2 regions of the Escherichia ruysiae genome follow, and region 2 is predicted to be linked to the other one. Evidence: predicted binding sites of a transcription regulator. Region 2 holds the regulator's gene; the other holds the start of a gene.
What was found. Region 2 encodes PurR, which represses purine synthesis genes. Its sites were predicted from a motif close to CANGCAAACGTTTGCNTG; they were not measured.
Positions count from the first base shown of each region.

Region 1: a site for PurR is predicted at 2,984-3,001, ahead of carA (glutamine-hydrolyzing carbamoyl-phosphate synthase small subunit). Genes of this name have one in related genera too.

Region 1 is NZ_JAVIWS010000001.1:3,333,479-3,338,527, reverse strand. Features, by position in the region: gene carB (carbamoyl-phosphate synthase large subunit) at 1-1,598, opposite strand, end outside; gene carA (glutamine-hydrolyzing carbamoyl-phosphate synthase small subunit) at 1,616-2,764, opposite strand; gene dapB (4-hydroxy-tetrahydrodipicolinate reductase) at 3,221-4,042, opposite strand; gene rihC (ribonucleoside hydrolase RihC) at 4,209-5,049, opposite strand, start outside.
Region 2 is NZ_JAVIWS010000001.1:242,645-247,693, forward strand. Features, by position in the region: gene cfa (cyclopropane fatty acyl phospholipid synthase) at 1-519, opposite strand, end outside; gene punC (purine nucleoside transporter PunC) at 809-2,020, opposite strand; gene punR (DNA-binding transcriptional activator PunR) at 2,133-3,065, shown strand; gene purR (HTH-type transcriptional repressor PurR) at 3,062-4,087, opposite strand; gene cydH (cytochrome bd-I accessory subunit CydH) at 4,385-4,474, shown strand; gene RGV86_RS01345 (MFS transporter) at 4,640-5,049, shown strand, end outside.

The DNA of each region.
Region 1 (5,049 bases), 3.1 Mb from region 2:
GCACAGGTATCCACACGTTTGTAGACCGGATGCAAATCATACTGGTCGCGCAGCTTGCGGATTTCCGCTTCACGCACGCCCGCCAGTTTTGCCAGACGCGCATCAGCAAAGCCTTTGCGTTTTAGCTGGCGCAGGAAGTCAGCGTTCAGGCCAGTGATGCCCACTTCTGCCACTTTCTCTTCCAGACGCACCAGCTCTTCAATTTGCACCAGGAACCAGCGATCAATGTTGGTCAGGTTGAAAACGCCGTCTACAGACAAGCCCGCACGGAAGGCATCGGCGATGTACCAGATACGCTCTGCGCCGGCATCTTTCAGTTCGCGGCGGATTTTTGTCAGGGCTTCCGGGTCATCGAGGCTCACTTTCGGGTCGAAGCCGGTCGCACCGACTTCCAGGCCGCGCAGGGCTTTTTGCAAGGATTCCTGCTGCGTGCGACCAATCGCCATCACTTCGCCAACCGATTTCATCTGGGTGGTCAGACGGTCGTTCGCACCAGCGAATTTCTCGAAGTTGAAGCGAGGAATTTTAGTAACCACGTAGTCGATGGACGGTTCGAAGGAAGCCGGAGTACGCCCGCCGGTGATGTCGTTCATCAGCTCGTCAAGGGTGTAACCCACCGCCAGTTTCGCCGCCACTTTGGCAATCGGGAAGCCGGTGGCTTTCGATGCCAGCGCCGAAGAACGCGACACACGCGGGTTCATTTCGATAACAATCAGGCGACCGTTTTTCGGGTTAACCGCAAACTGAACGTTGGAACCGCCAGTTTCAACGCCAATTTCACGCAGTACCGCCATCGAGGCGTTACGCATGATTTGATATTCTTTGTCGGTCAGCGTCTGGGCTGGCGCCACGGTGATGGAGTCACCGGTGTGGATGCCCATCGCATCGAAGTTTTCGATAGAGCAGACGATGATGCAGTTGTCGTTTTTATCACGCACCACTTCCATCTCGTACTCTTTCCAGCCGATCAGCGACTCATCAATCAGCAGCTCTTTGGTCGGGGAGAGATCCAGACCACGGGCGCAAATTTCTTCAAACTCTTCGCGGTTATAGGCGATACCGCCACCACTACCGCCCATAGTAAAGCTAGGTCGAATGATGCACGGGAAGCCAACTTCAGCGGCAACCGCCAGCGCCTCTTCCATAGTATGTGCGATACCAGAACGCGCGGTTTCGAGGCCGATTTTCTTCATCGCCACGTCGAAACGGCGGCGGTCTTCTGCTTTATCAATCGCGTCGGCGGTAGCACCAATCATAGTCACACCGAACTCTTCCAGCACGCCCTGACGCTCAAGCTCAAGCGCACAGTTCAGCGCCGTCTGACCGCCCATCGTTGGCAGCACCGCATCCGGACGCTCTTTTTCAATAATCTTACGTACCACTTCCCAGTGAATCGGCTCGATGTAGGTCGCATCAGCCATTTCCGGGTCGGTCATGATGGTCGCCGGGTTGGAGTTCACCAGAATGACGCGGTAACCCTCTTCGCGAAGGGCTTTACATGCTTGCGCGCCAGAGTAGTCAAACTCACACGCCTGACCGATAACAATCGGGCCCGCACCCAGAATCAGGATACTTTTTATATCTGTACGTTTTGGCATGGCTCTTTTACTCCTGATTACTTAGCGGTTTTACGGTACTGCTCAATTAACTCGATAAAGTGGTCGAACAACGGCGCTGCGTCGTGTGGACCAGGGCTGGCTTCAGGGTGCCCCTGGAAGCTGAACGCCGGTTTATCGGTGCGATGAATCCCTTGTAACGTACCGTCGAACAGGGATTTATGTGTAACACGCAGGTTTGCAGGTAATGTTGCTTCGTCCACCGCAAAACCGTGGTTCTGGGCGGTGATCATCACCACGTTTTTCTCAATATCTTTCACCGGATGGTTGCCGCCGTGGTGACCAAATTTCATTTTGATGGTCTTCGCCCCACTTGCCAGCGCCAGCAGCTGATGACCGAGGCAGATACCAAATACCGGGATGTCGGTTTCGAGGAATTTCTGGATGGCGGTAATGGCGTAATCGCACGGTGCCGGATCGCCAGGGCCGTTGGAGAGGAAGATACCGTCCGGATTCATTTTCAACACGTCTTCCGCAGAGGTTTGTGCCGGAACGATGGTCAGGCGACAGCCTCTGTCCACCAGCATCCGCAAGATGTTGCGCTTGGCACCGAAATCATAAGCCACGACGTGGAACGGCAGCTCGTCTTCTTTTTTCGCTTCTGGCAGGCCGCCGGTCAGCCTCCAACTCCCTTGTGTCCAGCTATAGGCCTCTGCGGTAGTCACTTCTTTTGCCAGATCCATACCATTGAGGCCAGGGAACGCGCGGGCTTTTTCTAATGCCAGCGCCGCATCCGGGTTGTCGCCCGCGATGATGCAGCCGTTCTGTGCGCCTTTCTCGCGCAGTAAACGCGTCAGCTTACGGGTATCGATATCGGCAATCGCTACGATGTTATGGCGCTTCAGGTAAGAAGAGAGGTCTTCGGTATTACGGAAGTTGCTGGCAATCAGCGGCAGGTCGCGAATCACCAGACCTTGTGCATGTACCTGAGAAGATTCTTCATCAGCGTCATTAGTGCCGACATTGCCAATATGGGGATAAGTAAGAGTAACGATTTGACGAGAATAGGAAGGATCAGTGAGGATTTCTTGATAACCGGTCATTGAAGTATTGAAAACGACTTCCCCAACCGCCGAACCTGTTGCCCCTATGGCCCGACCGTGAAACTGGGTTCCGTCTTCCAGAACCAATAGCGCTGACTTAATCAAAACACCCTCCAGAGAATATTCACTCACTTTATTTGCATATTAATTCACAATGATGCGATGAATCAATGCAAATCTGCTTACCGACGAATTTCTGGCAAACGGCGGCATTCTGGAGATATGGGCGCTAAAAGTCAACTCAATAGCGGGATTTATTATATAATTTTATGCCTCACATCTATTTTACAGGCACTAACCGACAAAAACACAATCTAACAAGGTCTGGAAAACGCTTGCGCAGCGAGAAGAATGTGTAAACAAAGAACACGAAGAAAAAAAGTGGACCAGATGGTCAAAATTTACATTAAAACAACAAAAGAAGAAGACAAAACATGTAATTTTTAGCACTTGAATAAAATTCAAAAACATAACACCAAAAATAAAAGGGCTTAAAATTAAAGCCCTTTATAATCAATAAATTAAATGTGTTATTTTTGCGTCATTACAAATGTTTTGTGGTTACAATTTATTGAGATTAAGCACATCTCTCATATCAAAAAGGCCACTTTCCTTGCCACTCAGCCACAATGCCGATCTTACTGCGCCGTTAGCAAATGTCATGCGGCTGGAAGCCTTATGAGTGATCTCCAGACGTTCGCCGATATCGGCAAACATGGCGGTATGTTCACCCACGATGTCTCCGGCACGTACAGTGGCAAAACCTATCGTTCCGGGAACGCGTTCACCGGTATGCCCTTCGCGGCTGTAAACGGCACAATCTTTCAGATCTTTATCCAACGCATGGGCAATCGCTTCCCCCATCGCCAGCGCAGTGCCTGACGGCGCATCGACTTTATGTCGATGATGCGCTTCGATAATTTCGATATCAGTGTAGTCACCCATGACCTGAGCCGCTTTCTCCAGCAACTTAAGCATGACGTTGACACCGACGCTAAAGTTGGCGGCAAAGACAATCGCAATATCTTTGGCAGCTTCACCAATCGCCTGTTTACCTGCGTCATCAAAACCCGTGGTGCCAATCACCATCCCTTTGCCATGTTGGCGGCAAAAAGCGAGATGGTTCAGCGTACCTTCCGGACGGGTAAAATCGATAAACACATCAAAATCATCTTTTACAACATCAAGGCTGCTTTGTACGATAATGCCGGTTTTTCCTGCTCCAGCCAGTTCGCCAGCATCGCTGCCCAGTAAAGAAGATCCTTCGCGTTCCAGCGCCGCGCCAAGCTGCACGCCCTCTAATGCCAGCGCCGCCTGAATCAACTGGCGGCCCATACGCCCCCCGGCTCCCGCGATGGCAACGCGGATGTTTGCATCATGCATAGCTATTCTCTTTTGTTAATTTGTATAGACCGTTTTCAGAGTAACCAGCGCATCGCTACGCCGCCAGCCAAAAACGCTGATAATTAGAAATTAATGATAAACAGGGAGGGATATCAGTGAAAGGCATGAGTCAGTGAATGACTACATGCTGATAACATGTGACAGGTTACGGCGCCAGCGCCAGCACCTCCGCCACCCACTGCTGGAAACCTTTCACGTCCAGATCCAGCGCAACCTGAACATTTGCCGGTTTATCCAGCCGACCGTCAATATCGACGACTGTCGTACCCGCAGTAAATTCACCTTGTGTTTCTACCGCCACAAAACACGGTTTGAGAGTGAACAAGTCCGGGCGAACCAGCCAGGCAATGGCACAGAGATCGTGCATTCGTAGGCCACTTTGCATACTGCCGCTGCGGTAGTGACTAAACAGTGCATGAAGCATTTTTCCGGTGCGATTCAATTCCGGTAGTGTGATGAGATATTCGGGAGTGAGCATCGCCTGATTGGTGACGTCCAGGCCACACATCACAATCTCCAGTCCGCTCTGGAAGACCTGGGCCGCCGCTTCAGGATCAATCGCAATATTAAACTCGGCATTCGGCGTGAAATTGCCACGACCGGCAGAACCGCCCATGATCACCAGACGACGAATATGCGGTTTGCATTCCGGGCACTGCGAAAGTAATAGCGCGATATTCGTCAACGGCCCGATCGCCACCAGGGTAACGGGTTCAGGCGCGCACATTAGCGCATCACGAATCGCCAGAAACGCCGGTTTCTCCAGTGGTTTTCGATTGTGCTCAACGAAGTCATAACCTTCCATGCCGGATTCGCCATGAACATAAGACGCATCACGCGGTGCGCGTACCAACGGTGTTGCCGCCCCCTGGGCGAGTGGGATATCCGCATCCCAGAAATGCAGCAATTGCAGCGCATTTCGGGTAGTTTTCTGCACCGATACATTGCCTCCGACAGTCGTCATCAGTTGGAGATCGAGTTGTGGG
Region 2 (5,049 bases):
ATCCAGTACGCGCATCCCTGGTTTCAACTGCAATTTTTCACAGATCATTTTAAGCTTCGCTTGTTGGGCAGATTCCAGATTATCGGCATCTTTCCAGTAAGCGCAGGAATACTGCATGAAGGGATCAAGCATACGGCTGAACAGGTCATTACCCAGATCGTAATGCTCTTTGCCGACTATCCAGGCACGTTTTTTACTCTGCAAATTGAAGAGACGAGCGCCTGCGATGCGCAGAGTGTCTTTGAAATGATGGGGGAGTTGGTTTTCGAGACCTGCGCGTAAGACTTTGCTAAAAAACATATCCAGTCGGTCACATTCCCACCAGCCATCCATATAACTTTCGCCTAACCCCAACGATCCTTCCTGCAGAACGCGTTTAAAAAAATCGGGGTTTTTAACACGAATATCCGCCGGGGCAGAACCGTTGATGGCTATACCGGCGCGGCTAAGTAATTCGTTGGCGATTCTGTACCAGTTGTCATCCGGTACGCTGACTTCTTCTATACACGATGAACTCATAGTTTCTCCATCACTGGTCGGTGATCAGAACCTTAAAACAGCGTAGACGCTTTTTGGGCTTTGTGAGAAATCTCGCAGAAAATCCGCGAGTCTATAATCCGACGTAGAACAGAGGGAAAGGAGGAACCCTTGCCGAAATGACCATCCATAGCAATCCGGGAACGCTCCTGTCCCCGTAAAAACATAATATTTATCGTAATCTTAACAACTGGAAATTAGTATAGGCCGCTAATTTCAATCATACAACAAAATTTTGTTAGCAGCCTAAGTATAAAGATGTCGATATAGATCAATGTGATTCGCTATGAGCGACTTCGGCATTACCATGATTCTGGCAACCAGGTTCTTCACAACGTTGCATCATGTAACCCAGAGAAGCCAGTACCACGGTCGATAACATCACGCAGGTGGTGGTGAGCAGTGGTGTGCTAACGCTGATGAGCCAGGAAACCACAAGGCTTGCGAGGAAGCACAGTCCCAGTTGCAGTGTGTTCTGCAATGCTGCAGCGCGGCCGGTCGCATGTGGGAAGGGGCGCAGCGCCTGGGCGACAACAATCGGGTAGATTGCGCCGTTAGCAATAGCCATCACACAGAATGGGATCAGGATTTCGACCAGCGAAACATGGCTAATGAAGCCAGCAGCCCAGGTCGCCACGACACTGACAGCAAACAGCGCCAGCAGCCACGGTAATAATTGTTTGCCTTGCCATTTTTGCAATGCTGCGCGACAGCCATAACCACCAATCAGAAACGCGATGGTTTGTGGTACATAACTTAAACCAATGACTGCCGGGCTGTAGCCCATCTCGCTAAGGATGAACGGTGAACCGGTCAGCCAGGCAAAGAAACTGGCTGAACAGGCCGCATAAATCAGCACGTTGCCGCGATAGGTTTTTGAACGCAGCAGATCGGTAAAGGTCAGTCCATCCTGACTATCGTTACGTGCTTTAGTCGTGGGTTTAAGCCAGAAAATGGGCAGAATAAGTACTACGGTAATGGCAAACAAGGTGGCGAAAATCGCCTGCCAGGAAAAATGAACCAGCAGCCAGCTACCTAAAAGAGGAGCAAGGGCAGGAGAGAGTCCCACCAATGGCATGATCGTGGCGAAAATACGATTCACTTTTTGTGAAGGATAGTAATCCGTCACCAACGCCTGCCAGATAACTGCGGCGGCACAGACACCAACCGCTTGCACAAACCGTAATACCAGCAGAGTGATGGCGTTATCCACCCATAACATCCCCAGACTACCTAATGCAAAAATTGTCAGGCCGATTAATAACACCGGTTTACGACCATAACGGTCGGAGAGCGGCCCCCACAGAAGTTGGGCTGCGGCAAAACCGGCAAGGAACAGACTAAGGCTGGCACTGACAGCAGACGCAGGCGTTTGCAAATCGGCCTGAATGGCGGCGAAAGCGGGCAGATACATATCGGTTGCCAGAAAACCGAGTACGCTCAAACCCGCCAGCCAGACTAAAAATCTTTTCCCAGGTTGCATGTATATTCTCTAAATTTCTCAGTTAAACACCGTCGCAAAGTGTAGGGAGTGAAATTCCTGTTGTGAAACGGTAATATTTGATGACTGGTTTCAAAAATTTTGCAGGCAAACTATGTGGTCTGAGTATTCTCTCGAAGTGGTTGATGCGGTAGCGCGTAATGGCAGTTTTAGTGCTGCGGCTCAGGAGTTACATCGCGTTCCTTCAGCGGTCAGCTATACCGTGCGTCAGCTGGAAGAGTGGCTGGCGGTGCCGCTTTTTGAACGGCGTCATCGTGATGTGGAACTGACCGCTGCCGGGGCGTGGTTTCTCAAAGAAGGGCGCTCTGTTGTCAAAAAAATGCAGATCACTCGCCAGCAATGTCAGCAGATTGCGAACGGCTGGCGCGGTCAGTTAGCCATTGCGGTGGATAATATCGTCAGGCCAGAACGTACACGGCAGATGATCGTTGATTTCTATCGCCATTTTGATGACGTTGAACTTCTGGTATTTCAGGAAGTATTTAACGGTGTCTGGGATGCGCTTTCCGACGGGCGCGTGGAACTGGCGATTGGCGCGACACGAGCGATTCCGGTGGGCGGTCGTTACGCCTTCCGTGATATGGGGATGTTGAGCTGGAGTTGTGTTGTTGCCCGTCATCATCCGCTTGCGTCAATGAATGGGCCATTCAGCGATGATACGTTGCGCAACTGGCCATCGCTGGTGCGCGAAGACACCTCGCGGACGCTACCAAAACGTATTACCTGGCTGCTGGATAACCAAAAGCGCCTTGTTGTACCGGACTGGGAATCATCGGCAACGTGTATTTCGGCTGGGTTATGCATCGGTATGGTGCCGACACATTTCGCCAAACCGTGGCTTAATGAGGGGAAGTGGGTAGCACTAGAACTGGAAAATCCATTCCCTGATTCAGCATGTTGTCTGACCTGGCAGCAGAATGATATGTCGCCTGCTTTAACCTGGTTGCTTGAGTATCTCGGCGATAGTGAGACGCTGAATAAGGAGTGGCTGCGGGAGCCGGAAGAGACTCCCGCAACGGGTGATTAACGACGATAGTCGCGGAACGGGCCATCAGCCACGGAGCGACGTTCAATCAACCGTGGATGAACTTCAATTGACTGCGGTTCTTCGCGTTTGTTGACGATACGATCCAACAGCATATTGAACGCCGTTTCACCCAGCGAATCTTTTGGCTGATGGATAGTGGTCAGTGCCGGGGTAAAGTAGCGAGCGTTGCGCACGTTATCATAACCGATCAGCGAAACATCCTGCGGGACGCGCAGCCCCATTTCATCAGCGGCACAGAGTGCGCCCATTGCCATAATATCGCCGCCACAGAAGACAGCGGTAGGTCTGTGTGGTTGCGACAGGATTTGCTGCATGGCGCGATAACCTGATTCAGGCTCAAAGTCACCTTGCACAATCCAGTTTTCCGGCACTTTGATCATGGCTTCTTCCATCGCTTTCATAAAGCCCGCCAAACGACCTGCACCGGTGTTACGCTCCAGAGGACCAGGAATAACGCCAATTTCGCGGTGACCGCGTTCAATCAGATAGCGCCCGGCCATGTAACCGCCTTCAAAAGCGTTATCGATAACCGCATCGGTAAAGTCTGCTTTTGCTTCACCCCAGTCCATCACCACCATCGGGATATGGCGATACTCTTCCAGCATCGCCAGCAACGGTTCCGGATACTCCGAACACATCACCAGCAGGCCATCGACGCGTTTTTGCGCCATCATCGACAGATAAGCCCGCTGTTTCTCAAGATTGTTCCACGCATTGCCCAGAATCAGCGTGTAGCCTTTCTGGAAGCAATTTTTTTCTACCGCTTCAATGATTTCGGCGAAATAGGCCGCTTCGCTGCTGGTCGCCAGCAAACCGATAGACTTGGTGTGGTTAACCTTCAGGCTACGCGCCACCGCGCTAGGGGAGTAGTGTAATTCTTTGATCGCTGCCCACACAGCATTGCGCGTTTCTTCAGCGACGAAACGTGTTTTGTTGATTACGTGTGACACAGTTGTAGTGGAAACGTTTGCTCGTTTCGCTACATCTTTTATTGTTGCCATTCCATTTCACTCCAGACCCTAACTTCAGCTCCTGCAAAATCGCAAGGTAAACGTTTGCCTTTACACACCTTACGCACAACAAAAGTGTTGCGGTACGCCGGGAAAATGACACAGAGCGTCAGGAAGGGGTCAATGGCCAGTACGCAAATAATGTAAGCGTGGAATTTTGGCCGATCTTGATGAAAAGGGGAAGTAGTAAAAACACTTATCATTATAAATGACGGGAGATTTTTTCATCACAGTATGTAAAAATGCGTAATATCACTTTTTGTGGGGTAATAAAAAGGAGAAAACTTGATGAGCACCGACCTTAAATTTTCACTGGTAACAACCATTATCGTTCTTGGTTTGATCGTGGCCGTGGGTTTGACTGCCGCGCTACACTGATTTCCCCTCGAGGGAGCGCGTTCTCCCTCACATCTCCTTCCTCTTTGTTAGCAAAATGGCAAAAGTGTTTTCTCTTTTTGTTATTTTCATTCTTTTGTGATTGATGTCATGCTTTCGCCACTTTGATGAACATCGCGTGATGACGCGAAGAGGTGGAGATTAGGCATGAAAATTAACTATCCGTTGCTGGCGCTGGCAATTGGCGCATTTGGTATCGGGACAACGGAATTCTCGCCAATGGGCTTGTTGCCCGTTATTGCGCGTGGTGTGGATGTCTCGATTCCCGCTGCCGGAATGTTAATCAGCGCCTATGCGGTTGGCGTGATGGTTGGCGCGCCATTGATGACGCTTCTGCTTTCTCATCGTGCCCGCCGTAGTGCGCTGATTTTCCTGATGGCGATTTTCACGCTCGGTAACGTACTTTCTGCCATCGCACCGGACTATATGACGCTGATGCTTTCACGCATTTTAACCAGCCTGAATCACGGGGCGTTTTTTGGTCTGGGGTCTGTCGTGGCAGCAAGCGTGGTGCCAAAACATAAACAGGCCAGCGCAGTTGCAACTATGTTTATGGG